Regions from separate parts of the Rhodoferax sp. BAB1 genome, predicted to be linked through region 1. Evidence: predicted binding sites of a transcription regulator. Region 1 holds the regulator's gene; each other region holds the start of a gene.
The links. Region 1 encodes LexA, which represses DNA repair genes until DNA is damaged. Its sites were predicted from a motif close to ACTGTATNNNNATACAGT; they were not measured.
Positions count from the first base shown of each region.

Region 2: HTY51_RS10315 (DNA topoisomerase IV subunit B) is a predicted target of LexA. The motif match lies at 4,540-4,557, and genes of this name have one in related genera.
Region 3: HTY51_RS01705 (LexA family transcriptional regulator) is a predicted target of LexA. The motif match lies at 1,913-1,930, and genes of this name have one in related genera.
Region 4: recA (recombinase RecA) is a predicted target of LexA. The motif match lies at 1,922-1,939, and genes of this name have one in related genera.

Region 1 is NZ_CP054424.1:1,975,366-1,982,978, reverse strand. It holds gene HTY51_RS09515 (phosphotransferase) at 1-9, opposite strand, end outside; gene HTY51_RS09510 (Crp/Fnr family transcriptional regulator) at 32-751, opposite strand; gene HTY51_RS09505 (oxepin-CoA hydrolase, alternative type) at 856-1,635, opposite strand; gene HTY51_RS09500 (3-hydroxyacyl-CoA dehydrogenase) at 1,660-3,180, opposite strand; gene HTY51_RS09495 (glutathione S-transferase) at 3,299-3,964, shown strand; gene HTY51_RS09490 (D-2-hydroxyacid dehydrogenase family protein) at 3,977-4,984, opposite strand; gene HTY51_RS09485 (hypothetical protein) at 5,054-5,359, opposite strand; gene lexA (transcriptional repressor LexA) at 5,391-6,074, opposite strand; gene HTY51_RS09475 (asparaginase) at 6,163-7,128, shown strand; gene HTY51_RS09470 (hypothetical protein) at 7,145-7,564, shown strand; gene HTY51_RS09465 (DUF6152 family protein) at 7,582-7,613, shown strand, end outside.
Region 2 is NZ_CP054424.1:2,148,814-2,156,426, reverse strand. It holds gene bamC (outer membrane protein assembly factor BamC) at 1-709, opposite strand, end outside; gene dapA (4-hydroxy-tetrahydrodipicolinate synthase) at 737-1,633, opposite strand; gene HTY51_RS10330 (bifunctional 2-polyprenyl-6-hydroxyphenol methylase/3-demethylubiquinol 3-O-methyltransferase UbiG) at 1,706-2,278, opposite strand; gene HTY51_RS10325 (SDR family oxidoreductase) at 2,275-3,087, opposite strand; gene HTY51_RS18745 (hypothetical protein) at 3,142-3,270, opposite strand; gene HTY51_RS10320 (MFS transporter) at 3,267-4,487, opposite strand; gene HTY51_RS10315 (DNA topoisomerase IV subunit B) at 4,590-6,557, shown strand; gene HTY51_RS10310 (lytic transglycosylase domain-containing protein) at 6,557-7,333, shown strand; gene parC (DNA topoisomerase IV subunit A) at 7,342-7,613, shown strand, end outside.
Region 3 is NZ_CP054424.1:334,030-341,642, forward strand. It holds gene rpoH (RNA polymerase sigma factor RpoH) at 1-39, opposite strand, end outside; gene HTY51_RS01690 (phosphatase PAP2 family protein) at 141-848, opposite strand; gene HTY51_RS01695 (bacterioferritin-associated ferredoxin) at 1,012-1,239, shown strand; gene bfr (bacterioferritin) at 1,314-1,790, opposite strand; gene HTY51_RS01705 (LexA family transcriptional regulator) at 1,943-2,362, shown strand; gene HTY51_RS01710 (Y-family DNA polymerase) at 2,380-3,675, shown strand; gene prmC (peptide chain release factor N(5)-glutamine methyltransferase) at 3,699-4,526, opposite strand; gene prfA (peptide chain release factor 1) at 4,629-5,714, opposite strand; gene hemA (glutamyl-tRNA reductase) at 5,814-7,073, opposite strand; gene HTY51_RS01730 (hypothetical protein) at 7,141-7,419, shown strand; gene HTY51_RS01735 (porin family protein) at 7,443-7,613, opposite strand, start outside.
Region 4 is NZ_CP054424.1:3,492,502-3,500,114, forward strand. It holds gene HTY51_RS16935 (sensor histidine kinase) at 1-559, opposite strand, end outside; gene HTY51_RS16940 (response regulator transcription factor) at 618-1,289, opposite strand; gene HTY51_RS16945 (MarR family winged helix-turn-helix transcriptional regulator) at 1,355-1,840, opposite strand; gene recA (recombinase RecA) at 1,972-3,027, shown strand; gene recX (recombination regulator RecX) at 3,051-3,521, shown strand; gene argC (N-acetyl-gamma-glutamyl-phosphate reductase) at 3,522-4,454, opposite strand; gene sucC (ADP-forming succinate--CoA ligase subunit beta) at 4,616-5,785, shown strand; gene sucD (succinate--CoA ligase subunit alpha) at 5,797-6,690, shown strand; gene HTY51_RS16975 (TerC family protein) at 6,842-7,543, shown strand.

The DNA of each region.
Region 1 (7,613 bases):
TTCGCTCATGGGTGGGGACGGTGGGCCGTGTTCAATGGTCGGATTCCACGATGTGCATCAGCGCATCGCGGTTGCGCACGACCAGGCCGCCCGGTTCGATGCGGATGACTTCCTCGCGCTCCATGGCCTTGAGTTCCTGGTTCACGCGCTGGCGCGAAGCCCCCAGCAACTGGGCCAGTTCTTCCTGCGCCAGCTGCAGGCCGATGCGCATCTCGCGGCTGTCGCTCAGCGAGGAGACGCCGTAGCTGCGCAGCAGGTGCAGCAGCTGCTTGGCCAGGCGCGCGCGCAGGGGCAGGGTGTTGAGGTCTTCCACCAGGCCGTAGAGCTGGCGGATGCGGCGTGCGTGCAGGCGCAGCAGGGCCTCGTAGAGCTCGACATGGCTGGCGAGGATTTTCTTGAAATCGGCCTTGGCCACGCACAGGGTGGTGGTGTCGCCGTGGGCATAAGCGTCGTGCGTGCGCCGGTCGCCGTCGAAGATGGCCACATCGCCGAACCAGACGCCAGGCTCCACATAGGTCAGCGTGACCTGCTTGCCCGAGATCGAGGTCGAACTCACACGCACGGCGCCCCGGGCGCAGGCGATCCACTCCTCGGGCGGCTCGCCGCGGGCGGCCAGCAGTTCGCCGTCCTTGTAGCGTTTGACGTAGGCACATCGCAGGATGTCGTGTCTCAATGAGGGTGACAGGGTCGAAAACCAGCGCCCGGCGTTGATCGCCGTGCGTTCCTCGATGGTAAGTATGGGGTCGTCCATGGTCTGTCTTGTGAGTGACTGGCTATCGACTCATTGTCGCGCGCGGGACCGGTGGCGCGTCTTGGGGTTGTCACCTGTGCGTCTGTGGCACAGGTGGGGCCCTCTCACTCGTAGCTGGGCTTCTGTTTGGCCAGAAAAGCGGCGATACCGCTGCCGGCGTTCGGGTGGTGCAGGTTGCGCACGAAGTGGTTGCGCTCCTGCGCCAACTGCTGGTTCAGGCTGGCCTGGGGTGCTTCGTTGAGCAGTTCCTTGATGCTGGCCAGCACATTGGGGGCGCGAGCATTCAGGTTCTCGGCCAGCGCCAGGGCCTCGTTCATGGCCTGGCCCGGTTCGCAGACCCGGTTCACCACACCCAGGGTATGCAGGCGCTGGGCCGTCATGCGTTCGCCACCCATCAGCAACTCGCTGGCCAGCTGGCGCGGTAGGGCCTGCGCCAGGCTCCAACTGGCGCCGCCGTCGGGGGAGAGGGCCACATTGCTGTAGGCCATCACGAACACGGCGTCGCTGGCCGCGACGATGAAGTCGCAGGCCAGGGCCAGCGAGAAGCCGGCGCCGGCGGCCGCGCCTTCGACGGCGGCGATCACCGGCTTGGGGAAGGTGCGGATGGCCTCGATCCAGTTGTGCAGGCCCTCGATGCTCTCGGCCTGCACGGCCGGGTCGAGCTGGCGGTTGGCCTGCAGGCGGTGCAGGTCACCACCGGCGCAGAACAGCGCGCCCTCGCCGGTGATGAGCACGCTGCGCACCTCGGGGTTGGTCTCGGCGACGCTCAGGGCCTCAACGCCGGCGGCATACATCCCGGGGTCCAGGGCATTGCGGTGGCCCGGATTGGAGAGGGTCAGCACCATGGTGCGGCCCTGGCTGGTGCTCAGCAGTTGTGCGCTCATGCCCGCGAGTGTCTCATGGCGGCTTCAATCTTCCTCGTGCAGCAGCGACAGGCCGATGGCGCCGCGCCGGCGCAGCCAGGGGCTGGGGCGATAGCGCGGGTCGCCATAGACGGTCTGCAGATTGACCAGCACCTCCAGCACATTGGTCGGGCCGTAGCGGTTGCCCATGGCCAGCGGCCCCATGGGATAGCCCAGGCCCAGGACGACTGCGGTCTCCAGATCAGCGGGCGAGCAGATGCGCTGCTGGCAGATGTCGGCGGCGATGTTGACGATGTTCGCAACGACGCGCTGGGTGATGAAACCGCCGCTGTCGCGGATCACGCTGACCGCCTTGCCGTCGCGCGCGAACAGGGCGTGGGCGGCGTCGCGCATGTCAGCGCGGGTGGCCGGGTTGGTGGCCAGCACGCGGCGCTTCGTTGCGGCGTCCTCGATCAGCAGGTCGATGCCCACGGTGCGCGCCGGGTCCAGGCGCTCGACCACGGCCACCGTGGTGACGTCGAAGCCCAGCGGTGCCACCAGCGTGAGCGCGTGGGCCGAGGGCGACGGGCCGGTCTCGATCTTCGCGCCCAGGTCCTTGAGCAGCTGGTAGAGCTCGGCGCGGCGCGTGGCGCGCGTCGAAACCCAGACCGGGGGCATCTCGCTGACTTGCGGTACGGGGGCTTCGGGCGCCACCTGGGCCACGTTCTTGTCGTAGCGGTAGAAACCCTCGCCTGTCTTGCGGCCCAGCACACCTCCGGCCAGGCGCTGCGCCGTGATGACGCTGGGGCGGTAGCGCGGTTCCTCGTAGTACTGGTGGTAGATGGATTCCATCACCGGGTGCGAGACGTCCAGCGCGGTCAGGTCCATCAGCTCGAAGGGGCCGAGCTTGAAGCCGGCCTGGTCGCGCAGGATGCGGTCGATGGTGGCGTAGTCGGCCACGCCCTCGCCGGCGATGCGTAGCGCCTCGGTGCCATAACCGCGGCCGGCGTGGTTGACGATGAAACCCGGCGTGTCCTGCGCCGTCACCGGGGTGTGGCCCATCTGACGGGCGTAGTCGCAGAGCGCGGTGCAGATGGCCGGATCGGTCTTGAGGCCGGCGATGACTTCGACCACTTTCATGACCGGCACCGGGTTGAAGAAGTGGTAACCGGCCACGCGCTGCGGTGACTTCAGCCGGGCGGCGATGGCCGTGATCGAGAGCGAAGAGGTGTTGCTCGCCAGCACCGTGCTGGCGCCGACGATGCCTTCGAGTTCGGCGAACAGGGCCGCTTTGACGTCGAGCCGCTCGACGATGGCTTCCACCACCAGGTCGCAAGTGGCCAGGTCCTGCAGGCTGGCGGCCGTCTTCAGGCGGGTTTTGCAGGCTGCAGCCGCGGCCGCATCCAAACGGCCCTTGTCCACCAGCTTGTCCCACTGCTCGCAGATCGACTGCTGCGCTGCCGCCATGGCCGCAGCCTGCTGGTCATGGAGGAGGACGGTGCTGCCGGCCTGGGCCGCGATCTGGGCGATGCCGCGGCCCATGGCGCCGGTGCCGACGACGGCAATGTGTGCATGGACGGGTTTCATGGCCGGAATTATCACTCTGTCGTCTGCCGGTCCGGAGTCGCCTGCCGGACTGCTCCGTGCCTCATCCTCTGCCAGACTCCAGGGTGACCATCGGCCAACAACCACCTGAGGTGACACCATGACCCTGAAACTTTGCGGATTCTCTGCCAGCAACTACTACAACAAGATCAAGCTGCAGTTGATGGAAAAGGACGTCCCTTTTGTGGAGGAACTGGTCTGGACCGGCCATACCGACAGCCTGCTGGTGGACCGCTCCCCCATGGGCAAGGTGCCCTTCCTGGACACGCCGCAGGGCCCGGTCTCCGAGTCCGGCGCCTGCGCCGAGTACATCGAGGCGACCTATCCGCAAAAACCGCTGTTGCCGGCCGACCCCTATGCCGCAGCCAAGGTGCGCGAGATCATCATCTACAGTGAACTGCACCTCGAACTGGTGGCGCGCAACCTCTACCCGGAAGCCTTTTTTGGCGGCAAGGTCTCGGACAACGTGAAGGAGCGCACCCGCAAGTTGCTGGAGCGTGGCGTGCACGGCTTAACCAAGCTGGTGAAGTTCTCGCCCTACGTGGCCGGGCCGGAGTTCACGCTGGCCGATTGCGCTGCCGTGGCGCACCTGCCTCTGGTATCGAGTGCCAGCAGGATCATCTATGGCGACGATGTGCTGGCGGGCCTGCCCGTGCGCGAGTACGTCAAGATGATGGGCGAGCGACCTTCTTTGCAGAAGGTCAACGCCGACCGCAAGAGCAGCACCGAGCAGATGCTGGCGCTGCGTGCGAAAAAGTCGGCCTGAGCCGGGGCACGCTTAGCGCCGTACCTTCAGCGCATCCGGGTTGGCGATGTTGCTCGGCTTGCCCTGGATGAAGTTCACGATGTTGTCGAAGGCGGTGCCGAAGTAGAGTTCGTAGCTCTCCTGCTCGACATAACCGATGTGTGGCGTGCAGATGCAGTTTTCCAGGCGCAGCAGGGCATGGCCCTGCAGGATGGGCTCGGACTCGAACACATCGATCGCGGCCATGCCGGGGCGGCCGTGATTGAGCGCACTGATCAAGGCCTCGGGCTCGATCAGTTCGGCGCGTGAGGTGTTGACCAGCAGCGAGGTGGGTTTCATCTGCGCCAGATCGGCGGCCGTGACGATGCCGCGCGTGGCCTCGTTCAGGCGCAGGTGCAGGCTGATCACGTCGCTTTGCTGGAAGAATTCCTCGCGGCTGCTGGCGGCCTCATAGCCGTCCTGCACGGCTTTTTCGCGCGAGGGATCACGGCCCCAGACCAGCACACGCATGCCGAACACGCGGCCGTAGCCGGCGAGCAGCTGGCCGATCTTGCCGTAGCCCCAGATGCCCAGGGTCTTGCCGCGCAGCACCGTGCCCAGGGCGAAATTGGGCGGCATGGCGGCAGACTTCAGGCCGGACTGTTGCCAGACGCCGTGCTTGAGGTTGCCTATGTATTGCGGCAGGCGGCGCATGGCGGCCATGATGAGCGCCCAGGTCAGCTCGGCCGGAGCGACCGGTGAACCGCTGCCCTCGGCCACGGCGATGCCACGCTCGGTACAGGCTTCGATATCGATGTGGCTGCCCATGCGGCCGGTCTGGGAGATGAGCTTGAGACGCGGCAGCTTTTCCACCAGTTGGCGGGTGATAGGCGTGCGTTCCCGGATCAGCACCAGCACGTCGGCGTCGCGCAATCGGACCGAGAGCTGGCCCAGTCCCTTGACGGTGTTGGTATAGACCTTGGGCGGGTAGTCGGCCAGTTTGCTGGCGCAGGCTAGCTTGCGTACGACGTCCTGGTAGTCGTCCAGAATCACGATGTTCATGCCGCTATTGTGCCTTGGCCTCGCATGCGGATTAACCCGGATGCGGAGCCGCGCAGCGGCGCAGGAGGCTCAGGTACGGGCGGCTTCGCAGGCGGCCAGGCGATCGAGTTCGGCGCAGACATCGGCCATGCGGCCGGAGATCACCATGCGGCCCACCTGCGAGCGGGGCTGGCCGGCTTCCATGACGCGTACCACGCGCAGCGGGCGACGGACCGGCGCAACGCAGGCGCGGGCCATGGCGGCTTGCATGCGGACGGAAGACCGCTGCACAGGCGTGGCGGTGGCAGGGCGCGAGGGAGCAGCGGGGGCCAGCCAGCGCAGCAGGCCTTGCAAGGGAGTCCAGAGGGCGTAGGTGGCGGACCAGGCGGTATTCATCGTTGACCTTTCGGGGGCGGACGCAGCGCGTTCACATGAGCATGGTGTTGCGGATCAGGCCGACGGCCAGGCCTTCGATTTCGAAGGGGTCGCCCGGCTCGACCACGATGGTCTGGTAGTCAGGGTTTTCCGGCAGCAGTTCGATCAGGTGCTTGTTGCGGCGGAAGCGCTTGACCGTGACTTCCTCGCCTAGGCGCGCCACGACGATCTGGCCGTTCTTGGCGTCCTTGGTGGACTGCACGGCCAGCAGGTCGCCGTCCATGATGCCGGCGTCGCGCATGGACATGCCGCGCACCTTGAGCAGGTAGTCGGGCTTGCGCTGGAACAGCGAGCTCTCCACGTAATAGGTCTGGTCCACGTGTTCCTGCGCGAGAATGGGCGAACCGGCAGCGACACGCCCGATCAGGGGCAGGGCGATCTGGGACAGGTCTGGCATGGGCAGGGAGAATTGCTTGATGCGAGATTCGTTGATGGAGCGCAGCGCCTCGCCTTGCAGGCGGATGCCGCGCGAGGTGCCGCTGACCAGTTCGATCACGCCCTTGCGTGCCAGCGCCTGCAGATGTTCCTCGGCGGCATTGGCCGACTTGAAACCGAGTTCGGTCGCGATCTCGGCGCGGGTGGGCGGGGCGCCGGTGCGTGCGATGGCGCTCTGGATCAGGTCCAGAATCTGCTGCTGGCGGGCGGTCAGCTTGATCGGGTACTGCGGCAGGTCCATGGTGGTGACTCCTGTGGGCGGGATGAAGACAAGGTACTGTCTCGATATCCAGTAACTGTATTTTTAACCAGTTTTCAGGGAATTGCAAGTGGGCTTGAAAAAAATCGTGGTTTTGGGCACCGGCGGCACCATTGCCGGCCTGGCCGCCCCCCATGCCGCCGACAGCCGTGACTACGTGGCCGCGCAGCAGCCGGTGGGTGAGCTGCTGGCCGGTCTGCCGACCCCGGCTGGCTGCACGCTGCTTTGTGAGCAGGTGGCCCAGATCGACAGCAAGGACATGGATCTGGTCGTGTGGCAGAAGCTGCTGCAGCGCTGCGTGCACTGGCTGGCGCAGGACGATGTGCAAGGCCTGCTCATCACCCACGGGACCGATACGCTGGAGGAGACCGCCTTTCTGCTGCAGACCGTGCTGGCACCGCGCAAGCCCGTGGTGCTGACCTGTGCCATGCGCCCGGCCAACGCGGCGGACACCGACGGCCCGCAGAACCTGCGCGATGCCCTGGCGGTGGCTGCCACGGCGGGGGCACAAGGCGTACTGGCAGTCTGCGCCGGCCGCATCCTTGGCGCACAGGACGTGCAGAAGGTCCACAGCTCGCGGCTCGATGCCTTCAGCGCGGGGGAGGCCGGTGATATCGGGCGGGTGCAGCAGGGGCGTGTGGATCGCCAGCGTGACTGGCCTGGGCCGCGTGTGCCGCAGGAGATGTTGCTCGAAGTTCTGCTGACGGCGTCTGCGCTGCCGCGCGTCGAGATCGTGCTCAGCCATGCTGCGGCTTGCGGCGCCACGGTGGACGCGCTGGTGGATCCGGCCGTCGCCACGCGTTACGGGGCCCAGCCGGTGCGTGGCCTGGTGCTGGCCGGCACCGGGGGCGGCACCGTGCATCATGAACTGGAAGCCGCCTTGTGGCGCGCCCGGGGCGCCGGTGTGCGCGTGCTGCGCAGCACGCGCTGTGTCGACGGGTTTCTGCAGCCCCGGCCGTCCGACGAGTTTCCCGTGGCGCCCGGCCTGAGTCCCGTCAAGGCGCGACTGGCGCTGATGCTCGAACTCCTGCGCTGAGAGGCGGCCCCGCGTCATGTTCACCGCCTTGCTCTCCAGTGCCTGGGCCTACCCGGCCCTCGAAGTCGTGCATCTGAGCGGCATCGCCTTGCTGGTCGGCAATCTCGTGCTGCTGGAACTGCGGGTTTTCGGCCTGGGCGCTGCGCTGCCGGTGCGCGAGCTGGCCCGCCTGAGCCTGAGCCTGGCCCTAGCGGGTTTCAGCCTCGCCGCGGCTTCGGGCCTGCTGATGTTTGCCAGCCAGCCGGTCGAACTGCTGGCCAACCGCGCTTTCACCCTCAAGATGCTGCTGTTATTGGCGGCGGCGTGTAATGCAGGCTGGTTCCACGGACGGGGCTCCCTGCACAAGCTCGACACCCTGGCGCGCGTGCAGATGCTGCTGTCCACCCTGATCTGGCTGGCCGTGCTGGTCTGTGGCCGCTGGATTGCCTACCTCTGAGACCACCGGAGTCACGCATGAAACGACGTACCGCGATCAGTCTTGCCTT
Region 2 (7,613 bases), 170 kb from region 1:
CCGTTTGCAGCTCGGCCTGCGGGCCCGTCGCCCCGAGCTTGATCATCAGGCGGCGCAGCATCTCGACTTCCATCTCGCTGTCGGGTGCGCGCGACTGCCAGATGGTCTGGGTCTGCTCCGTGTTCTTGTAGACCTCTTCCATGGCGCGGTGGCTGATGTAGATCTCGGTGCCGCCGGTAGCATTGCGCTCCAGCCGGGTGCGGTATTTGTCCAGCGTGCTGCTGGAATACAGACCATCCACCAGCTTGCCCAGGGTGCGGCGGATGATGTCCTGCGGCAGCTTGGCGCGGTTCTCGGCCCAGTCGGTTTCCATGATGCCCAGCTGGGCCTGCTCCAGGCTCAGGGCCAGGCCGGTTTCCTGCCAGAACTCCCTGATCTGGGGCCAGAGCTTTTCGGCCGGCTGGTCTACCACCAGCCAGCGTTGGCCACCGCTGCCCTCGACGCGGATGCCGGGATAGCCGGCAACGGCGACGGCAGCGACGGCTGCAGCCGCGCTGCCTTGTGAGGCGCTCTGATAGCCGGTGGCGCTCACGGTGCTGCCCGGCGTGGCATAGCGGGTGTCACGCGGCAGCTGGGTCAGGTCGGGCGGGATGGACAGTGGGGGCGCCTTGGCGGCGGCCTTGTAGTCGACCTTGTCGCCTTCCAGCGTGGAACAGGCGACCAGCGCCAGCGGCAGGCCCAGCAGGGCCAGTTTCAAAACAAGCTTCACCGGTATTTCCTTGGGGAACGGTTGGGTTCAGAGCAGGCCGGTGGCGCGCAGGGCCGCTTCGACCACGGGCTGGTTGGCCGGCGTCAGCGGTGTCATGGGCAGGCGTAGCGTGCCGCCGCAACGGCCCAGACGCTGCATGGCCCACTTGACCGGGATGGGGTTGGGCTCGACGAAAAGCTGCTTGTGCAGCGGCATCAGCTTGAACTGGATCTCCATGGCGCGCTTGACGTCGCCGGCCATGGCGGCCACACAGAGTTCGTGCATCTGGCGCGGCGCCACGTTGGCCGTCACGCTGATGTTGCCGTGGCCACCGCACAGCATCAGGGCGACGGCGGTCGGGTCGTCACCCGAGTAGATCGAGAAAGCCTTCGGCACTTCGCGGATCAGCCACTGGGCGCGTTCGATGTTACCCGTGGCTTCCTTGATGCCGACGATGCCCGGCACCTGGGCCAGACGCAGCACGGTGTCGTGCGCCATATCGGCCACGGTGCGGCCGGGCACGTTGTACAGCACCATGGGCAGGTCGCCCACGGCTTCGGCGATGGCCTTGAAGTGCAGGTACTGGCCCTCTTGCGTGGGCTTGTTGTAGTAGGGCACGACCTGCAGCTGGCAGTCGGCGCCGACCTTCTTCGCAAATTTCGCCAGCTCGATGGCTTCGGCCGTGGAGTTGGCGCCGCAGCCCGCCATGATGGGAACCTGGCCCTTGGCCTGCTCGACCGAGACGCGGATGATCTCGCAGTGCTCGTCCACGTTCACCGTGGGCGACTCGCCGGTCGTGCCGACCACGCCGATGCAGTCCGTGCCTTCGGCAACGTGCCAGTCGATGAGTTTGCGCAGTGTGGGGTAGTCGACGCTACCGTCCTCGTGCAGGGGGGTGACGAGGGCCACGATGCTGCCGGTGATACGGCGGTTGGAGGAAGTCATGTCCGCGAATGTATAAGTTCAGGCTAAAGAAGGATTCTAACGAGGGCCAGCCCCCGCCCGTGGGGCCGGGCCTCAGAGTGGATAACGCGCCGGTGCGCCGTCCGTGGACAGGCCGCTGGCGCGTACCGCCACGATACGCTGCACATAACGCTCGGGGGCGGCCAGATAGCCGTCTTCATAAGCCACCACCCGCAGGGGGCGGCACACGTCCAGCAGTTCGCCTGGCTGCAGCAGGAAGTCGGGCCGCGAGGGTTTGCCCACGGTCTCGTTGCCGGCGGCAAAGGTTTCGTAGATCAGCAGACCACCCGGCGCCACGCTTTGCAGCAGCACGGGAAACAGCGCGCGCCAGAGGTAGTTGGTGACCACCACGGCGTCGAAGGTCCGGGGCTGCTCACCGTTCAGCAGGGGCCAGGGGCCGTTCTCGATGTCTGCTACCAGGGCGGTGCCCAGCGATGCCACGGCGGCGATCGCCTCGGGGGAGCGGTCCACCCCGGTGACGGCATGGCCGTGCCGGGCGAACCAGCGCAGGTGGCGGCCATGGCCGCAGGCCACGTCCAGCACCGTCCCGCCGGGGCGGACCAGGTGCGTCCAGCGCTGGACCCAAAGGGACGGGGCTTCCAGGCCGTGCACGGCCGCAACGCTCATCGCGGCTTGACCTCGTCCTTGAGTGCGGCCAGGGCCATGCGTTCCACCAGGCCAGGGGCCAGCAGCTTGAGGTAACGACCCAGCTTGCCCTTGGTGCTCATCACGACTTCGCGCCGGCGCGCGTTCATGCCGTCCAGGATGAGGCGGGCGCAGACTTCCACCGGCATGGCGTCGTCTTCCTTCAGGCCACTGGCGCCGGCGGCCACACCGGCCGCGTTGAGCCCGCGGTAGCGGATCTGCGTGGCCACCACGCCGGGGTAGGCCGTGGTGACGCTGACGCCGGCCGGTTTGAGCTCGGCACGCAGCGCCTCGAAAAAACCCGTCATGGCGAACTTGCTGGCGCTGTAGGCCGTGCGCCCCGGCACGCCCACCAGGCCGGCCAGGGAAGAGACGGCCACCACCTGGCCACGGCTGGCCTTGAGATGGGGCAGGGCGGCGTGTGTGCACCAGACGCTGCCCCAGAGGTTCACGCGCATCAGGTCCTCGTACCAGCCCAGGTCTTCGGGCTGGACCTGCTCGAACAGGGCCTGGGCCGAGACACCGGCGTTGTTGACGAGGGCGTCCAGCCAGCCGAAGCGCTCCACGCTGCGCTCGATCAGGGCGCGACACTGGGCCGGGTCGGTCACATCGGTGGGCACGACCAGCACCTCGCTGCCATGGCTGCGGCACGCTCGCGCCACTTCTTCCAGCTGGGTTTCCTTGCGGGCGGCCAGCGCGAGGCCGGCCTCGGCACCATGCCGCTGCGCCAGCTGGCGTGCCAGTTCAGCGCCGATGCCGTCGGACGCGCCGGTGATGATGAAGGTCTTCATGGTCATGGCACAGCAGTGTGCCACGCCCTCATGTCAGACGGGTACGGGATTTTCCTAGAAACAGGCCCAGAGCTGGTCGGCCAGGGTCAGCAGGAAGTCCGGCCGGGTGTAGAGGGCAAACACGGCCAGCAGCACGGCCAGGGCCAGGCCCCAGGCCAGCAGTTGGCGCGGCAGCTTCTTCATGCCTGGGCCGCCTGGGGCTGGCGCCGGATCGCGGCCTCGCGCACCGGCAGGTTGACCAGCGCGGCAGCGATGCCCAGGCCGATGGCGATGTACCAGACGATGTCGTAGCTGCCGGTCTTGTCGTAGAGGTAACCTCCCAGCCAGACGCCCATGAAGGAGCCGACCTGGTGGCTGAAGAAGACGAAACCGCCGAGCATGGAGAGGTGGGCCACCCCGAAGATCTGGGCCACGATGGCGTTGGTGGGTGGCACCGTGGACAGCCACAGCAGGCCCATGACGGCCGAGAAGATGTAGACGCTCAGGGGGGTGAGCGGCGCCAGCAGGAAGAGCGTGATGGCGATGGAGCGGGCGAAGTAGATGAAGGCCAGGATGTTCTTCTTCTGCAGGCGCTGGCCCAGGGTGCCGGCGATGTAGGTGCCGAAGACGTTGAACAGGCCGATCAGGGCCAGCGAGTAGCTGGCCACCTGCGGCGAGAGGCCATGGTCCTTCAGGTAGCTGGGCATGTGCACGCCGATGAAGACCACCTGGAAGCCGCACACGAAGTAGCCGGCCATCAGCAGCTGGAAGCTCGGGTAGGCGAAGGCCTCGCGCAGGGCCTGCAGGATGGACTGCTCGCGCTTCGGCGTCGTGCCCGCCGCAAAGCTCGGCTCGTGCAGGCCCCAGGCCAGCGGGATGATGAGCAGCGCGGCCATGCCCAGCGCCATCAGCGCCTGCTGCCAGCCCAGGCTGCTGATCAGCCAGCCTTCGACCGGCACCATCAGGAACTGGCCGAAGGAACCGGCGGCGGCGGCCACGCCCATGGCCCATGAGCGTTTCTCCAGGCTCACGTTGCGGCCGATCACGCCGTAGATCACGGCATAGGTGGTGCCGGCCTGGGCGATGCCGATCAGCACGCCGCAGCTCAGGGCGAAGAGCAGCGGCGTGGGCGCATTGGCCATGCCGATCAGGCCCAGGGCGTAGAGGATGGCGCCGCCGATGATGACCTTGAAGGCGCCGAACTTGTCGGCCAGCATGCCGGCAAAGATGCCGGCGAAGCCCCAGGTCAGGTTCTGGATGGCCATGGCGAAGGCGAAGTTCTCGCGCGTCCAGCCCTGGGTCTGGGTGACGGGCTGCAGCCACAGGCCGAAACCGTGGCGTATGCCCATGGAGAGGGTGACGATGGCGGCGCCGCAGATCAGCACCTGGGCTATCGAGAGTTGCTTATTGTGTGTGCTCATCGCTGAACTGTAGCCAATTCGCCCATGGCCTGCCGGCTGGGTTTGAGTTGTAACTGTATGTTTATCCAGCTGTCCGGGCGACTGGGTCTACAATTCCGCGCCATGGCTGTCAAACCCACCCCCGAATATTCCGAAGGCTCCATTCGCGTCCTCAAAGGGCTGGAGCCGGTCAAGCAGCGTCCGGGCATGTACACCCGGACGGACAACCCGCTGCACATCATCCAGGAAGTGCTGGACAACGCAGCGGACGAAGCCCTGGCCGGTCACGGCAAGAAGATCGCCGTGACCCTGCATGCCGATGGCTCGGTGAGCGTCGAGGACGACGGCCGCGGCATCCCCTTCGGCCTGCACCCGGAGGAAAAGGCGCCAGTGATCGAACTGGTCTTCACGCGCCTGCACGCCGGCGGCAAGTTCGACAAGGGCAAGGGCGGCGCCTACAGCTTCTCGGGCGGCCTGCACGGCGTGGGCGTTTCGGTGACCAACGCCTTGGGCAAAAGGCTGGAGGCCACCAGCTACCGCGAAGGCAAGGTGGCGCAGCTCGCCTTTGCCGGCGGTGACGTGGTGGAGCCGCTGAGCACGCGCGCGGCGGGGGCCGGCGACCGCAAGCAGGGCACCACGGTGCGGGTCTGGCCGGATGCCAAATATTTCGAATCGGCCGTCCTGCCCATGACCGAGCTGACCCACCTGCTGCGCAGCAAGGCCGTGCTCATGCCCGGCGTCACCGTCACGCTGACGGTCGAGAAGAGCAAGGAAACCCAGACCTGGCTTTACAAGGGCGGCCTGCGCGACTACCTGATGCAGACCCTGAGCGCTGACCCGGTGATCCCCCTGTTCGAAGGTGAGGGTTTTGCCGACAACAACGACACCTTCGCCGAGGGCGAGGGCGCGACCTGGGCGGTGGCCTTCACCGAAGACGGTGCGCCGGTACGCGAGAGCTACGTCAACCTGATTCCCACCAGCGCCGGCGGCACCCACGACAGTGGCCTGCGTGATGGCCTATTCACCGCCGTCAAGAGTTTCATCGAGCTGCACAGCCTGTTACCGAAGGGGGTGAAGCTGCTGCCGGAAGACGTGTTTGCCCGCGCCAGTTATGTGCTCAGCGCCAAGGTGTTGGACCCGCAGTTCCAGGGCCAGATCAAGGAGCGCCTGAATTCGCGCGACGCGGTGCGTCTGGTCTCCAGCTTCGTGCGTCCGACGCTGGAGCTCTGGCTGAACCAGCACGTCGAGTACGGCAAGAAGCTGGCCGAACTGGCCATCCGGGCGGCGCAGACGCGCCAGCGCGCCGGCCAGAAGGTCGAGAAGCGCAAGGGCTCGGGCGTGGCGGTGCTGCCGGGCAAGTTGACCGACTGCGAGAGCCGCGACCTTGCCCACAACGAACTTTTCCTCGTCGAAGGCGATTCGGCCGGCGGCAGCGCCAAGATGGGCCGCGACAAGGAAAGCCAGGCCATCCTGCCGCTGCGCGGCAAGGTGCTCAATACCTGGGAGGTCGAGCGCGACCGCCTGTTCGCCAACACCGAAATCCACGACATTTCGGTCGCCATCGGTGTCGATCCGCACGGCCCCAATGACACACCGGACCTGTCCGGCCTGCGCTACGGCAAGGTCTGCATCCTGAGTGATGCCGACGTGGACGGCTCGCACATCCAGGTGCTGCTGCTCACCCTCTTCTTCCGCCATTTCCCCAAGCTGATCGAGTCGGGCAATGTCTACGTGGCGCGCCCGCCGCTGTTCCGCGTGGATGTGCCGGCGCGTGGCAAGAAAGCCGCCAGCAAGGCCTATGCGCTGGACGAGGGCGAGCTCGTTGCCATCCTCGACAAATGCGCCAAGGAAGGCGTGGCCAAGGAGCGCTGCCAGATCAGCCGCTTCAAGGGCCTGGGCGAGATGAACGCCGAGCAGCTGTGGGAGACCACGCTGAACCCCGACACCCGCCGCCTGCTGCAGGTGCGCCTGGGAACGTTCGACAACCTGCAGACCGAGACCGAGATCACCAAGCTCATGGGCAAGGGCGAGGCCGCGGCGCGCCGTGAATTGATGGAACTGCACGGCGACTCGGTGGAGGTGGACATCTGATGTCCTCCCCGGCATACCGTCCTTTCGCGGTGCTCCTGGGCCTGCTGGTGCTGCTGTGGCAGCCGGCAGCGCAGGCCGACGTCTGGGCCTATGTCGACGACAAGGGTGTGCCGCACTTTGCGGCCGAGCAGCTGGACGAGCGCTACGCCCTCTATTTCACGGACCAGGCGCCCGAGGGCGCCACGCGTGCCGGTCCCGTGCCCATGGCGCCGACGCGCCTGCATGCCTTTTTCGAGATCTCGCCGGGCTACAAGTCGGTGCGCCATCTGCTGCGCGAGGCGGCTCGCGAGCACGGCATCGACTATGCGCTGCTGCAGGCCCTGATCGCCACCGAATCCGGTTTCGACGCCGCAGCCGTCTCGCCCAAGGGCGCGGTCGGTCTCATGCAGGTGATGCCGGCGACGGCGCGCGGCTACGGCCTGGAGGACCAGCGGCGCCGGCCGGTGGCGCGCCAGTTGGCCGATGCGCGCACCAACATCCAGGTCGGCAGCCGCCATTTGCGCCGGCTGCTGGCCAAATTCCCTGATCGGCCGGACCTGGCGCTGGCGGCCTACAACGCCGGCCTGAAGACCGTGCGCCGTGCCGGCAACCAGGTGCCACCCTACCGCGAGACGCAGAATTACGTGCGCACCGTGCTGGCGCTGTACGCCGTGCTCAAGCCGGCGGCCGACAAGGCCGCACCCCGTTTCCTTCCGCCGCCCGAGCGTGCCGAGTTCGCCCGCTTGGACGACCTGGCCGAGCCCGGCGCTGCCCTGAAACAAGACAAGAGTTACTGAAGAAACCGATGGATCAACCCACCCTCGATTTAGCCACCGATCCTGCGGGCGACGACGCCCTGACTCTGGCCCACTACGCGCAGCGCGCCTACCTGGAGTACGCCCTCAGCGTGGTCAAGGGCCGGGCCCTGCCCGATGTCTGCGACGGCCAGAAGCCGGTGCAGCGTCGCATCATGTACTCGATGGCGCGCATGGGCCTGGGTTACAGCGGGCCCAACAGCAACACGGCCGCCAGGCCGGTGAAAAGCGCCCGCGTGGTCGGTGACGTGCTGGGCCGTTT
Region 3 (7,613 bases), 1.6 Mb from region 1:
GGTCAGCGCGGAAGCGGAAACTCCAGTGACAGTGGTCATGGCAGAACTCCTTTCGAGGTCATGTTTCTATATTAGCACTCTATAAGAGAGAGTGCTAAGCGAGAAGTTCCTGAGTTTTTAAACAGTCTTTGCAGGCCGTCTCATGGCCTGCTGCGCAGGCGGGCAAAGACCTGCTGGTTGGCCAGGGCGCTGACCCAGCACAGCAGCGCCGACCACCAGGTGTGACTCGGGTAGTGCGCGCCGCGCAGGGTCTGGGCCAGGCCCAGCAGCAGGCCGGCCAGCAACACGCCGTGCAGCACGGCCCGGCCCAGGCGCCGCGCCTGGGCGTCGCCCTCCAGCCAGGGCAGCGCCAGCGCCAGGAAGGCATAGGCCGAGGAGACATGCCCACCCGGGAAGCAGTGCCCCGGCCCGCCGTCGACCAGGTCCCAGGCCCAGTGCGAAACGTAGACGGCCGCCCCGCCGAACTCCTGCAGGTCCCAGGGGCAGCTCGTATGGCTTAGGCCCTTGAGCAGGCCCACCAGCAGCAGGCTCAGGGTGACGCCGCTGACCACCTCCAGCCGCTGCAGGCCGTCCAGCTGGCGCAGCGGCCCGAGCGGGCGCCAGGCCAGGAACAGCAGGGCTGCGTAGGCCAGCAGGGCCAGGTTGTGCACCCCGTCGTGCAGCACCCGCTCCAGCAGCCAGTGGTGGCGCAGGGCAAAGCCGCCGCCGCCGGCCAGCCAGTGCATGGCGACCCGGTCCAGGTCGCTGGCGTCCCAGACCAGGGCTAGGCCGGCCAGGGAGAGGGTCAGCGCCAGGAAAGGGGCGCGTGGCGTGGAACCGAAGGCGGTGGCGGGGCGTGGCGGGCTCATCCCCCTATTGCAGCCGCCGCGGCTTAAGCGGGACTTAAATCGGCCGGCGGGAGCGGATCGGGCCAAAGACCGTGCGCCGGTCAGGGGCGGATAGCTGGGCTAGCCAATCGTATTGCAAACCATTATCATTCGCGTCAATAGCTGCTTCAACCCACTGTCTGCCATGATTGTTTGTGTCTGCCACCGCGTCTCCGACAAGACCATCGAGCGTGCTGCCCGTGCCGGGGCCGACTTCGACGAAATCCAGCTCGAACTGGGCGTGGCCACCCAGTGCGGCAAGTGCGAAGGCTGTGCCCGCGCGCTATGGTCCGAATGCCGGACCAGCCACAAGATGGCGCACCTGGGCCAGGAACTGGGCCTGGGCCGTTCCATTCAACTGGTCGCCACCTGAATCACCGCTGTCACACCCTCCAAAACAAAAGGGCTACGCACGGCGTAGCCCTTTTTCTTGCTGCGGTGAATGGCTCAGGAAATCTCGCCCATCTGGCTCTGCAGGTAGTTCTGCAGGCCTACCTTGTCGATCAGCTCGATCTGGGTTTCCAGGAAATCGATGTGCTCCTCGGTGTCGTCCAGGATCTCCTGCAGCAGGTCGCGTGAGACGTAGTCGCGCACCTTCTCGCAGTGGGCCATGCCGTCCTTGATGGTGGCTTGCGCGCCAGTTTCCAGCGCCAGGTCGCTGCGCAGGATCTCGGGCACGTTCTCGCCGATGTTGAGCTTGCCCAGGTCCTGCAGATTGGGCAGGCCATCCAGCGTGAAGATGCGGTCCATGAGCTTGTCGGCGTGTTTCATCTCGCCGATCGACTCCTCGTATTCCTTCTTGGCCAGCTTGTCCAGGCCCCAGTGCTTGAGCATGCGGTAGTGCACGAAGTACTGGTTGATGGCGGTCAGCTCGTTCTTGAGCTGGGCCTGCAGATGGGAGATGGCTTGGGGATCGCCTTTCATGGGCCTTCCTTTTCTCGGTGGTGGGAGACAGCTTGCATTGTCATCCAAAGCACGCTGCTTGCAAGCCCATGGTCTTGAGGAATGGGTCTGAGAACCATGCCCAGTAGGGCTTGCGGCTGTATACTGTTAATGTGAACAGTATTACATCCGGGATGCCGGTACCTGTGGCTGAGGCCTCGGTGCACACGCTGCTACGGCTCGATAACCGCGTGGCCGCAGGTTTCCCATCGCCGGCCGAAGACCTGGGCGGTCAGCGCGTGGACCTCACGCGCGAACTCGTCACCCATCCGCAGGCCACCTTCCTGCTGCGCGCGCGGGGCCACTCCATGGTGGGCGCGGGCATCCTGGATGACGACATTCTTGTAGTGAATCGTGCGCTCGTGCCGCGGCACCAGAGTGTGGTGGTGGCCGTGGTCGACGGCGAGTTCACCGTCAAGACGCTGTGGCAGCGCGCGGGCCGCGTCAAGCTGCAGCCTGCCAACCCGGCCTATCCCGAGATCGTTCCCGCCGAGGGCCAGACCCTGGAGATCTGGGGTGTGGTCACGGCCGCCATCCATCAGTTCGCGCACTAGTCGCGCAGGCCGGTCGCATGTACGCCCTGATCGACGGCAACAACTTCTACGTGAGCTGCGAGCGCGTGTTCCAGCCGCGGCTCGAAGGGCGGCCCGTGATCGTGCTTTCCAACAACGACGGCTGCGCCATCTCGCGCAGCAACGAGGCCAAGGACCTGGGCATCCGCATGGGCGCGCCCTGGCACGAGATCCGCTCCATGGAGAAAAGCCATGGCCTGGTGGCGCTCTCGGCCAACTTTGCGCTTTACGGCGACCTGTCCGACCGCATGATGGCGGTGCTCGCGGACTTCGGCACGCGCCAGGAGATTTATTCCATCGACGAGTGTTTCGTGGACCTCTCGGGCGTGCCGGGCGGCCTGGCGGAAAGCGGCCGGGCCATGCGCCAGCGTGTGCTGCAGTGGCTGGGCCTGCCCTGCAGCATCGGCATCGGACCGACCAAGACCCTGGCCAAGTTCGCCAACCACATCGCCAAGACCGCCGAGCGCAAGCCCGAGCCCTATGCGGCGCGGCACGCGCGCGTGTGCAACCTCGCCGCGCTGGAGCGCGCGGAACTCGACGCCCTGCTGGCCGCCACCGATGTCGGCGGGGTCTGGGGGGTGGGCTGGCGTCTGCGCGACCAACTGCGCGAAGCCGGCGTGCACACGGCGCTGGACCTGGCGCGTCTGGACCCGGTGCAGGTGCAGCGTCGCTGGTCCGTGGTGCTCGAGCGCACCGTGCGTGAGCTGCAGGGCAGGCCCTGCGTGGATCTGGAGGATGGCCCGCAGGACAGGCGCCACATCGCCGTCACACGCTCCTTCGGCCACAAGACCGGCGCGCTGGCCGATCTGCGCGAGGCCGTCACCGTCTTCGCCACGCGTGCGGCCGAGAAGCTGCGTCGCCAGCACGGCGTGGCAGCGCAGGTCTATGTCTACATCCGTACCGGGCACTACGAACAGGCACATCCTTATTCCAGGGGGCATTCCATCGAGTTGCCGCAGCCCACGAACGACACCGCGCGTATCGTGCATGCGGCCCTCGCGGTACTGGATGGCATTTACAGGGAAGGCCACCCCTATGCCAAGGCCGGTGTTGTGCTCATGCACCTGCAGCGCGAAGGCCTGCGCCAGGGGGCGCTCGATCTGGGCGATGCCCCGGCGCCACGTCCGCGGCTGGTGGAGGTGCTGGACCAGCTCAACCGGCGTTACGGGCAGGACACGGTCTTTCTGGCCAGCGCCGGCCTGGGCGGCCGCGCACGCCGCTGGAGCATGAAGCAGGAGCGTCGCACGCCGCGCTACACAACCAGTGTGGGGGAACTGCTGGAAGTGCGGGCTTGAAGCGGTTCAGGGGAGGCCGGTGTTCACGTGGGCATCCAGCGTCCGCCGCTGCAGCGTTCGATGCCTGCCAGGTCTGGATGTGATTGCACATCCGAAAAGCCAGCCTGCGCCAGCAAGGCGCGCACCGCCGCCGCCTGATCCCAGCCATGTTCCAGCAGCAGCCAGCCGCCTGGCGCCAGGTGCTGCGGCGCCTGCGTGACGATGGTACGGATGGCGTCCAGGCCGTCGGGTCCGGAGGTGAGTGCTTGCAGGGGTTCGTGGCCGAGTGCTTCGAGGTGTGGATCCCCTTCGGCGATATAGGGCGGGTTGGAGACGATGAGCTCGTAGCGGCGGTCGACGCCGTCCAGCCAGTTGCCCAGTCTGCAGTCGATATCCAGTTTCAGGGCGAGCGCATTGGCGCTGGCCACGGCCAGCGCATCGGCGCTGGCGTCGATGGCGCTGACTAGCGCATCGGGTCGCGCATGCTTGAGCGCCAGGGCGATGGCGCCGCTGCCGGTGCCCAGATCGATCACGCGTGGCGCAGGGTGGCCCTGGATGCACGCCAGTGCCCAGTCGACCAGGGTCTCGGTGTCGGGCCGAGGGTCCAGCACACGGCTGTCCACCTGCAGGCTCATGCCGTAGAACTCGCGCTGGCCGGTCAGGTAGGCCAGCGGCGTGCCGGCGGCGCGGCGGCGCGTGAGGTGGATGTAGCGCATCTCCGCATCCGGGGCGAGCGCGTCGCTGTCGTGGGCCAGCAGCCAGGCCCGGTCGTTCTGCGGGCGGCCCAGCACGTGCAGCAGCAGCAACTGCGCATCCAGCCGCTCCAGCCCGAGGGCGGAGCAGGCTGCGCTGAGGGCTTGCTGGATCTGCATGGTGTCCCGACGACGTTGTGTGCTACGGAAAATGTAGCTGCATTCTAGGGCTGCAAGCCGGATGGCGGGGGATTTGTGCGGTCCCGGGGCGTTTTCGGGCCCTTAGTTGTTGCCTACTTCCAACTCGGCCAGCTGTTCGGCCTCGCGCGCATGGCGCAGGGCGCTTACCACTTCGTCCAGCTCACCTTCCATGATGCGGTCGAGCTTGTAGAGCGTGAGGTTGATGCGGTGGTCGGTCAGGCGGCCCTGTGGGAAGTTGTAGGTGCGGATGCGGTCGCTGCGGTCGCCGCTGCCGATCAGCCCTTTGCGCATGGCGGCGTCCTTGGCGGCGCGTTCGCTGCGCTCCTTCTCCTGGATGCGGGCCGAGAGCACCTGCAGGGCCTTGGCCTTGTTGCGGTGCTGGCTGCGATCGTCCTGGCATTCGGCCACGATGCCGGTGGGGATGTGCGTGATGCGCACGGCCGAGTCGGTCTTGTTGATGTGCTGGCCGCCGGCGCCGCTGGCGCGGTAGGTGTCGATGCGCAGGTCGGCCGGGCTGATCTGCACGGCCTGGGCCTCGTCGGGCTCGGGCAGCACGGCAACGGTGCAGGCGCTGGTGTGGATGCGGCCCTGGGTCTCGGTGGCCGGTACGCGCTGCACGCGGTGGCCGCCGGATTCGAAGCGCAGGTCGCCGTAGACGTGGTCACCGGCGATGCGCAGCACCACCTCCTTGTAGCCACCCAGCTCGCTCGGGCTCTCGCTGATCAGCTCGGTCTTCCAGCCGCGGCGCTCGCAGTAGCGCGTGTACATGCGCAGCAGGTCACCGGCGAACAGGGCCGACTCGTCACCGCCGGTGCCGGCGCGAATCTCCATGAAGGCGGGGCGCGCGTCGTCCGGGTCCTTGGGCAGCAGCAGGCGCTGCAGCTCTTCTTCCAGCTGGGTCAGCTCGGCCGTGGCCGCTGCGATCTCTTCCTGCGCCATGTCGGCCATGTCCGGGTCGGCCAGCATGTCCTGCGCGCTGGCCAGGTCCGCCTCGCGCTGCTGGTAGCGCGCGTAACGGCCGGCCATCTGCGTGACCTCGTTGTGCTCGCGCGAGAGCGCGAGGAACTGGCCCATGTCGGCCATGATGTCCTCGCGCGAGAGCAGGAAGTTGAGTTCTTCCAGGCGCTGGGCGTAGCGTTCGAGTTGCTGGCGCAGAAACGGTTTCATACAGACTCTTCGGATTCGGTGGGGCGGCCAGGGCTTCGTGAGCGTGACCGGGGAGCGCGAGTCTTCGCCACGACGCGGCGAAGGGCGGGTTCAAGGCCGCTAACGCTCTTTGCGCAGGAAGAAGTGCTGGATGGCCGCACTGGCGCGTTCACGCGCCGCGGCGTCGCCGGCATGCAGCTCGGCCAGGGCGCCGTGCAGCATCTTTTGCGTGAGGCCCCTGGAGAGGGCCTGCAGCACCGCGTCCACGTCCTCGCCCCGGGCCAGGGCCTTGCGCGCACGTGCGATTTCGGCGCCGCGCCATTCGTCGGCCTGGGCATTGAGCTGCTGGATCAGCGGCACGGCGCTGCGCTGGTCCATCCAGTGCATGAAGCTCTGCACGCCGGCGTCGATGATGACTTCGGCCTGGGCCACGGCGGCCTGGCGGTTGGCCTGGCCGGTCTGCACCACGGCGGCCAGGTCGTCCACGGTATAGAGGTAGACGTCGGACAGGCCCTTGACTTCGGGTTCGATGTCGCGCGGCACGGCCAGGTCCACCATGAACATGGGGCGGTGCTTGCGTGATTTCAGGGCGCGCTCCACCGCGCCCAGGCCGATCAGCGGCAGGGTGCTGGCGGTGCAGCTGATGACGGCGTCGAACTCGTGCAGGCGCTCGGGCAGTTCCGCCAGCCGCATGGTTTCGGCGCCGAAGCGGCTGGCCAGCTTTTCGCCGCGGTCCAGCGTGCGGTTGGCGATGACCATGGCTTTGGGGTTCTTGGCCGCAAAGTGTGTGGCCGCCAGTTCGATCATCTCGCCGGCACCGACGAAGAGGATGCGAACCTGGTGCAGGTCTTCGAACAGGTTGGCTGCCAGGCGCACGGCGGCTGCGGCCATGCTGATGGAGTGCGCGCCGATTTCGGTGGAACTGCGCACTTCCTTGGCCACGGCAAAGCTGCGCTGGAACAGCTGGTTCAGCGTGGTGCCCAGGGCGCCGGCTTCTTCGGCCACGCGCACGGCGTCTTTCATCTGGCCCAGGATCTGCGGTTCGCCCAGCACCATGGAGTCCAGGCCGCTGGCCACGCGGAAGGCGTGGCGTGCCGCCTGTCCGCCTTCGAGTGTGTAGGTGTGGGTGCGCAGTTCGTCGGCCGAGACGCCGCCACTTTTGGCCAGCCAGTCCAGGGTAGGGGCCAGCTCCAGCTGCTCGCTGGCGCAATAGATCTCGGTACGGTTGCAGGTGGAGAGGATGGCCGCTTCCGGGGGGCGGGGGAGCGCACCGCGCAGGCCGTGCAGCGTGGGGGGCAATTGGTCGAGCGCAAAGGCAAACCGGCCGCGCAGATCGAGCGGCGCGGTCGTGTGATTGATGCCCAAAGCCCAGACTGCCATGCCGGGATTATAAAATTGTCAGACGCATCAATGGTTTATGCCATTTTCCGGTGCACGATGGCCCCCCATGAACCTGCACGATATCGTCTTCCATCTCTTGAATTTCGCCGCCCCGGCCCTGGTGCTGGCCCTGCTGGTCCCCCTGTTGGCGCGCCTCTTGTTCAGGAAGCAGGCCCAGCGGCTGCCCTGGTGGGGGCAGGTGCTGGTGAATTTCGTGGTGGGTGTCACGGCCCTGCTGGCCAGTCTGTGGTGGCTGGGGCGCGACGGCAAGATGCTGGGCTACAGCCTGCTGGTGCTGGCCGTGGCCAGCAGCCAGTGGCTGCTGGTACGCGGCTGGCGGCGCTGAGCGCGCAGGCCCGGCGCCGAAGCTCAGAAGTGGTAGGCCAGGCCCAGCGAGAGCCGGGTCATGTCGGCCGTGCCACCGCCCGGTAGCTGGGTGCTTCCCAGGCTTTCGTACTGCACCCGCATGCTCAGTTCGCGGTCGAAGCGGACCTGCATGCCGAAGCCGTAGATCAGGTCGTCGGGCAGGCCGTTGATGCT
Region 4 (7,613 bases), 1.5 Mb from region 1:
AGACCAGCAGCACGGCCAGCGGCAGCGTCACGAACTGCGGCAGCATCACGCCCTTGATGATCTCGGCGGCCAGCACCGAGCGTTTGTCCAGGGTCTCGGCCACCTGGACCAGCGCTGTTTTGGTGGCCTGTGTATCCAGGGCCACCCACATATAGGCCACACGGATGTCCTGGCCGTGCAGCACGTCGTCGCGCAGGCGCACGGTGCCGGCCAGCACGGGTTCGTCCTCGGGCGGCAGGGGAAAGTCCCGTTCGCCGCTGAGATAAACGCCGTGCAGGCCCAGGACCTGGTAGTAGACCGTGTCGATGTCGTCGGCACGTAGCAGCTCCCGTGCCGGCAGCGGCAGGTTGAACTGCACGTGCTGCTGGTTGACCGTGACCAGCTGGGCCAGGGCGTTGACGTTGTATTCGAGCGTGCGATCGAAAGGCTTGCCGGCGATGCTCTGGGCCACCAGCCAGGTCAGTACCAGGCTGATCGGCCACAGCAGCAGCAGCGGCGTGAGCATCCAGTCCAGGATCTCACCGAAGAGCGAGCGCTGCTCGCGCTGGAACAGCTTCATCGGCATGGCCTGTCTGCCGGGTGCCGATGCCGGCCGGTGCCGCGCGCAGGACCCATGGTCACTGGATCTTTTCCAGGCAGTAACCCAGCCCGCGCACGGTAGCGATTCGGATCGGCCCCTTCTCGATCTTCTTGCGCAGGCGGTGGATGTAGACCTCGATGGCGTTGTTGCTCACCTCTTCGCCCCATTCGCACAGGCGCTCGACCAGCTGGTCCTTGCTGACGAGGCGGCCGGTGCGCTGCAGCAGCACCTCCAGCAGGCCGAGTTCACGCGCCGAGAGTTCGACCATGCGGCCGTCGATGGTGGCCACACGGCCGGTCTGGTCGTAGACCAGCGGGCCGTGCTTGATGTGGCTGCTGGTGCCGCCCATGCCGCGACGCACCAGGGCGCGCACCCGCGCTTCCAGTTCCTGCAGCGAGAAGGGTTTGGCCATGTAGTCGTCGGCGCCGTAGTCCAGGCCCTTGACGCGTTCGTCCACGCTGTCGGCCGCCGTGAGGATCAGCACGGGCAGGCTGGAGCCGCGCGCGCGCAGTTTCTTGAGCACCTCCAGGCCGTGCAGCTTGGGCAGGCCCAGGTCCAGGATCAGCAGGTCGAACTCGCTGTTGGTCATCAGGGCCGCATCGGCCTCGGTGCCGCTGGCCACGTGGTTCACGGCGGCGCCGGAGCTGCGCAGGGTGCGTAGCAGGCCATCGGCCAGCACCTGGTCATCTTCGGCGATCAGAATCCGCATCTTGGTCTCCTGGGCAGCCGGCTGTCAGTCGCAGTCAACGGCTTGCGTGTTGTTGTGTCGCAATTTTAGGCGCTCGCATAGGCCTCCAGCCCAAGGGCAATCACGGTGGCCACTTCGGGGCTCACGGCCTGCTTGAGTTCGGCTTCGGCCTGGATCACGGCCCGCTGGAAGCCGCGCAACCAGGCCAGTCCGGTGGGCGTGAAGCGCACCAGCTTGGCGCGGCCATCACGCCCATCGGCTTCGCGCGTGACCAGGCCCCAGGCCTCGCACTGGTCGACCAGTTTGCCCATGGCCTGCTTGCTCATGCCTGCCGATTCCGCGAGTTCCTGGAGTCGCGCACCCTGCACGGCCAGGTGGCGCGTGATGTGGATGTGGGCTGCGCTGACCTGGCCGCGTGCGGCCAGGTTGGACAGGGCCAGCGGCACCTCGGCATCGTGCGCCATCAGCTGCAGCACGCGCTGGTCGAAGCGGCGCATGGCGTGGCCCAGCAGGCGCCCCAGATGGGTCTGGCGCCAGCCGTCGTCGACCGGAAAGGTGGCGGCATCCGTCATGGCTAAATAGTAAACCAAAATGACTAATTTATGGCTTTACTCGAAAGTACAAGACAGATAAATTACTGATCAAGCATCCAGCCTGTGGTTAAAAACACTGGATAACAAATCAACCCCCTCAAGGAGTCATCATGGACGTATCCGGCAAATCCATCAGCGTCGCCAACAGTGAAAAAGCCAAGGCCCTGGCGGCCGCGCTGGCCCAGATCGAGAAGCAGTTCGGCAAGGGCACCATCATGCGTCTGGGCGAGGGCGAGGCGATCGAGGACATCCAGGTCGTCTCCACCGGCTCCTTGGGGCTGGACATTGCCCTGGGCGTGGGCGGCCTGCCGCGCGGCCGGGTGGTCGAGATCTACGGCCCTGAATCGTCGGGCAAGACCACGCTGACCTTGCAGGTCATCGCCGAGATGCAGAAGATCGGCGGCACCTGCGCCTTCGTTGACGCCGAGCACGCCCTGGATGTGCAGTACGCGCAGAAACTGGGCGTCAACCTGCCCGACCTGCTGATCTCCCAGCCGGACACCGGCGAGCAGGCGCTCGAGATCGTCGACAGCCTGGTGCGCTCCGGTGCCGTGGACTTGATCGTGATCGACTCGGTGGCGGCGCTGACGCCCAAGGCCGAAATCGAAGGCGAGATGGGCGATTCCCTGCCCGGCCTGCAGGCGCGCCTGATGAGCCAGGCCCTGCGCAAGCTGACCGCTACCATCAAGAAGACCAATTGCATGGTGATCTTCATCAACCAGATCCGCATGAAGATCGGCGTGATGTTCGGCAGCCCCGAGACCACCACCGGCGGCAATGCGCTCAAGTTCTACGCCTCGGTGCGCATCGACATCCGCCGCACCGGCACCATCAAGAAGGGCGATGACGCCATTGGCAACGAGACCAAGGTCAAGATCGTCAAGAACAAGGTGGCGCCCCCCTTCAAGACGGCCGAGTTCGACATCCTGTTCGGCGAGGGCATCAGCCGCGAGGGCGAGATCATCGACATGGGCGTCAACGCCAAGATCATCGAGAAGTCCGGCGCCTGGTATGCCTACAACGGCGAGAAAATCGGGCAGGGCCGCGACAACGCGCGCGAGTTCCTGCGCGAGAACGCAGAGCTGGCGCACGAGATCGAGAACAAGGTGCGCGAGTCCCTGGGCATTCCGCTGCTCAACGAGGCCGCGGAGGCCGTCGCCGAGTAAGGCCGAGGGCGGGTAAGCGGGCCATGGCCACCGCCCGGCTGTCGTTCCAGCCTACGCTCAAGGGGCGGGCCTTGCGCCTGCTGAGCCAGCGCGAGCATTCGCGCCGCGAGCTCGAGCGCAAGCTCCAGCCCCATGAGGAGGAGCCTGGCACGCTGGCCTTGGCCCTGGACGAGCTGCAGGCCCGGGGTTTCATCAGCGAGGAGCGGGTCGCCGAGTCGGTGCTGAACCGGCGCGCCAGCCGGCTGGGGGCGACGCGCATTCGTCAGGAGTTGCAGGACAAGGGACTGGACAGCGAATTGATCGCGCAGGCCCTGTCCGGGCTCAAGGACAGCGAACTGGCGCGTGCGCGTGCCGTCTGGCAGAGAAAGTTCGAGACCCTGCCGCAGACGCCGCAGGAGCGGGCGCGCCAGACACGGTTCTTGCTGGCACGCGGATTCAGCGGTGAGGTGGTGCGCCGTGTGCTGGGCGGTGATCCGGCCGACAAAGAAGCCTGATTACAGACCCAGCATCAACTGGAGGTTCTGCACCGCAGCGCCGCTGGCACCCTTGCCCAGGTTGTCCAGGCGCGCGATCAGCACAGCCTGGCCCAGGCTGTCGTTGCCGTAGACACTGAGTTCCATCTTGTTCGTGCCGTTGAGCGCGGTCGGCTCCAGGCGGCCCCCCGCGGCTGGCGGCACCACGCTCACCCACTCGCTGCCGGCGTAATGTGCGCGCAGTACGTCTTCCAGCTGCTGGGTACGCGTGACACCCTTCATCAGGTCGAACTGCAAGCCGATCTGGTCGATCATGCCGGCGTAGAAATTGCCGACCGCCGGCACGAAGATGGGCCGGCGAGTCAGTCCGCTGTACAGCTGCAGTTCAGGCAGGTGTTTGTGCGTCAGACCCAGGCCATAGACCTCCAGCGGGGGCGCGGTCTTGGTCACCTCGTAGGCTTCGATCATCTGACGGCCGCCCCCGGAGTAGCCGGAGTAGCCGGACAGCACGACCGGATAGTCGGCGGGCAGCAGGCCGGCGTCGACCAGGGGGCGCAGCAGGGCAATACCCCCCGTGGGATAACAGCCCGGGTTGGCCACCCGCCGGGCCTGGGCCACCGACGCCGCCTGGGTGCGTGTGAGTTCGGGGAAGCCGTAGACCCAGCCCGGCGCCACACGGTGCGCCGTGGACGCGTCAATGATCTTGGGGCCGGGACGGCCCGAGGCTTTTTCAAGTGCGTCGACCAGGGCCACGGTCTCGACGGCCGCCTCGTCGTGCAGGCAGAGGATGACGAGGTCGGCACCCGCCAGCAGATCGCGTTTGGCCGCCGGATCCTTGCGGCGCTCGGGGGCGATGCTCAGCAATTCGATCTGCGGCATGGCCAGCAGGCGCTCACGGATCTGCAGACCGGTGGTGCCGGCCTCCCCGTCGATGAAGATTTTCTTGGCGGACATGGCGTATGCCTTGCTGGACTGATTTTCTGGGGCCGGGTCGGATCGCACCGATTTTGTGCAGAGCAACATGATACATTCCAAGGCTGTGCTAAATCCAGCACCAGCTACGGGACACACCGGTTCCGTGGTCGGACAGAAATCCATTTCCTGAGAGAGCCCTCATGAAGATCCACGAGTACCAAGGCAAGGAAATCTTGCGTCAGTTTGGTGTGCCTGTGCCGCGCGGCATTCCGGCCTTCACAGTCCAGGAGGCGGTCGAGGCTGCCCAGAAGCTCGGCGGCCCGGTCTGGGTCGTCAAGGCACAGATCCATGCCGGTGGCCGTGGCAAGGGCGGTGGCGTCAAGGTGGCCAAGTCCATCGACGACGTCAAGCGCCTGGCTGGCGAGATCCTGGGCATGCAGCTCAAGACCCACCAGACCGGCCCCGAGGGCCAGAAGGTGCGCCGCCTTTATATCGAGGACGGGGCCGACATCCAGAAGGAATATTACCTGTCCGTGGTGACCGACCGCGGCACGCAGAAGGTGGCCTTCATCGCGTCCAGCGAGGGTGGCATGGACATCGAGGAAGTGGCGCATGCCACGCCCGAGAAGATCGTCAAGGTCTTCGTCGACCCGCTCACCGGCCTGAGCCAGGCGCAAGGCCAGGAATTGGCCAAGGGCGTGGGCATGCCGGCCGACTCGCAAGCCCAGTTCATCGACATCTGCCAGAAGCTCTACAAGTGCTACATGGACACCGATGCCTCTCTGGTCGAGATCAACCCGCTCAACCGTGACGGCAAGGGCAATGTCATCGCCCTGGACGCCAAGTTCAACTTCGACGCCAATGCCCTGTTCCGCCACCCCGAGATCGTGGCCTTCCGTGATCTGGACGAGGAAGACCCGGCTGAAATCGAAGCTTCCAAGTTCGACCTGGCCTACATCTCCCTGGACGGCAATATCGGCTGCCTGGTGAACGGTGCCGGCCTGGCCATGGCCACCATGGACACCATCAAGCTGTTCGGCGCCGAGCCGGCCAACTTCCTGGACGTGGGTGGCGGCGCCACCCCCGAGAAGGTGACCGAAGCCTTCAAGATCATGCTCAAGAACGACAAGGTCAAGGCCATCCTGGTCAACATCTTCGGCGGCATCATGAAGTGCGACACCATCGCCACCGGCGTGATCACGGCCTGCCGTGCCGTGAACCTCAGCGTGCCGCTGGTCGTGCGCATGAAGGGCACCAACGAAGAGCTGGGCAAGAAGATGCTGGCCGAGTCCGGCCTGCCCATCATCAGCGCCGACACCATGGCCGAAGCCGCCCAGAAGGTGGTCGCTGCCGTCCAGGCCGCCAAGTAAAAGGAACCGTCATGTCGATCTACATCAACAAAGACACAAAAGTCATCACCCAGGGCATCACCGGCAAGACCGGCCAGTTCCACACGGAAAAGTGCCAGGAGTACGCCAACGGCAAGAACTGCTTCGTGGCGGGCGTGAACCCCAAGAAGGCGGGCGAGTCCATCTTCAACATCCCGATCTACGCCTCCGTCAAGGAAGCCGCCAAGCAGACCGGTGCCACCGTCTCCGTGATCTACGTGCCGCCGGCTGGCGCTGCCGATGCCATCTGGGAAGCTGTCGAGGCCGACCTGGACCTGGCCATCTGTATCACCGAAGGCATCCCGGTGCGCGACATGCTGATGGTGCGCAACAAGATGAAGGCCAAGGAAGCTGCAGGCGGCAAGAAGACCCTGCTGCTGGGTCCCAACTGCCCCGGCCTGATCACGCCCGAGGAGATCAAGATCGGCATCATGCCCGGCCACATCCACCGCAAGGGCCGCATCGGCGTGGTCTCGCGTTCCGGCACCCTGACCTATGAAGCCGTGGCGCAGCTGACCGAAATCGGCCTGGGCCAGTCCAGCGCCGTGGGCATCGGCGGCGACCCGATCAACGGTCTGAAGCACATCGACGTGATGCAGGCCTTCAACGACGATCCGGATACGGATGCCGTCATCATGATCGGCGAGATCGGCGGCCCGGATGAGGCGGAAGCCGCGCGCTGGTGCAAGGCCAACATGAAAAAACCCGTGGTCGGCTTCATTGCCGGTGTCACGGCGCCACCCGGCAAGCGCATGGGCCACGCCGGTGCCCTGATTTCCGGCGGTGCCGACACGGCTGACGCCAAGCTCGCCGTGATGGAAGAGTGTGGCTTCAAGATCACGCGCAACCCTTCCGAGATGGCCAGGCTGCTGAAAGCCCTGCTCTGATCCGGGGAACTCCGCCGACCACGTTTCATTGAGCGCGGTCAAGAATTGCGGTTTTCCACAATATCAAGCCCGGTGGTCCACTTGGACAATCGGGCTTGTTCATTTAAACCCAGGCGCGCTCTTGCGCTGCCCATCAAAAAGAGAGACAGCCGTGGAAGCATTTCTGACCGCCCATTTCTGGGTTGCCGTAGGGCAGATCATCCTGATCGACATCCTGCTTGGTGGTGACAATGCCGTGGTGATTGCCCTGGCTTGCCGCTCCCTGCCCCCGCAGCAGCGCACCAAAGGTATCTTGTGGGGTACGGCGGGCGCCATCATCCTGCGGGTGATCCTGATCGCCTTTGCCCTGACCTTGCTGCAGGTGCCTTATCTGAAGCTGGTGGGTGCCGCCCTGCTGATCTGGATCGGTGTCAAGCTGCTGATCCCCGAAGACGAGGACGAGCACAGCAACATCCAGGCCAGTGACAAGCTCTGGGGAGCCGTCAAGACCGTGATCGTGGCCGACCTGGTCATGAGCGTGGACAACGTGATCGCCATCGCCGGTGCGGCCCAGGGTGCTGGCGAAGAACACCAGCTGGCGCTGGTGATCTTCGGCCTGCTGGTCAGCATTCCCATCATCGTCTGGGGCAGCCAGCTGGTGCTCAAGCTGATGGATCGCTTCCCCATGATCATCACCCTGGGCGGCATGCTGCTAGGCTGGATTGCCGGAACCATGGCGCATACCGATCCGGCTGTGGTGGACTACCTGCCCCAGGAAAAGGTATGGAACTATGCCTTCGGCATAGCCGGTGCCCTGCTGGTGCTGATCGCGGGTAAGGTCGCCCAGAAGAAGCAAGCTCCGGCTGATGCCTGAGTTGCCGTCAGGTTTCATACCCGGCTGACTCCGGGCGGTCAGCGGGCCTTGTTGTTTTGCATAAAAACGA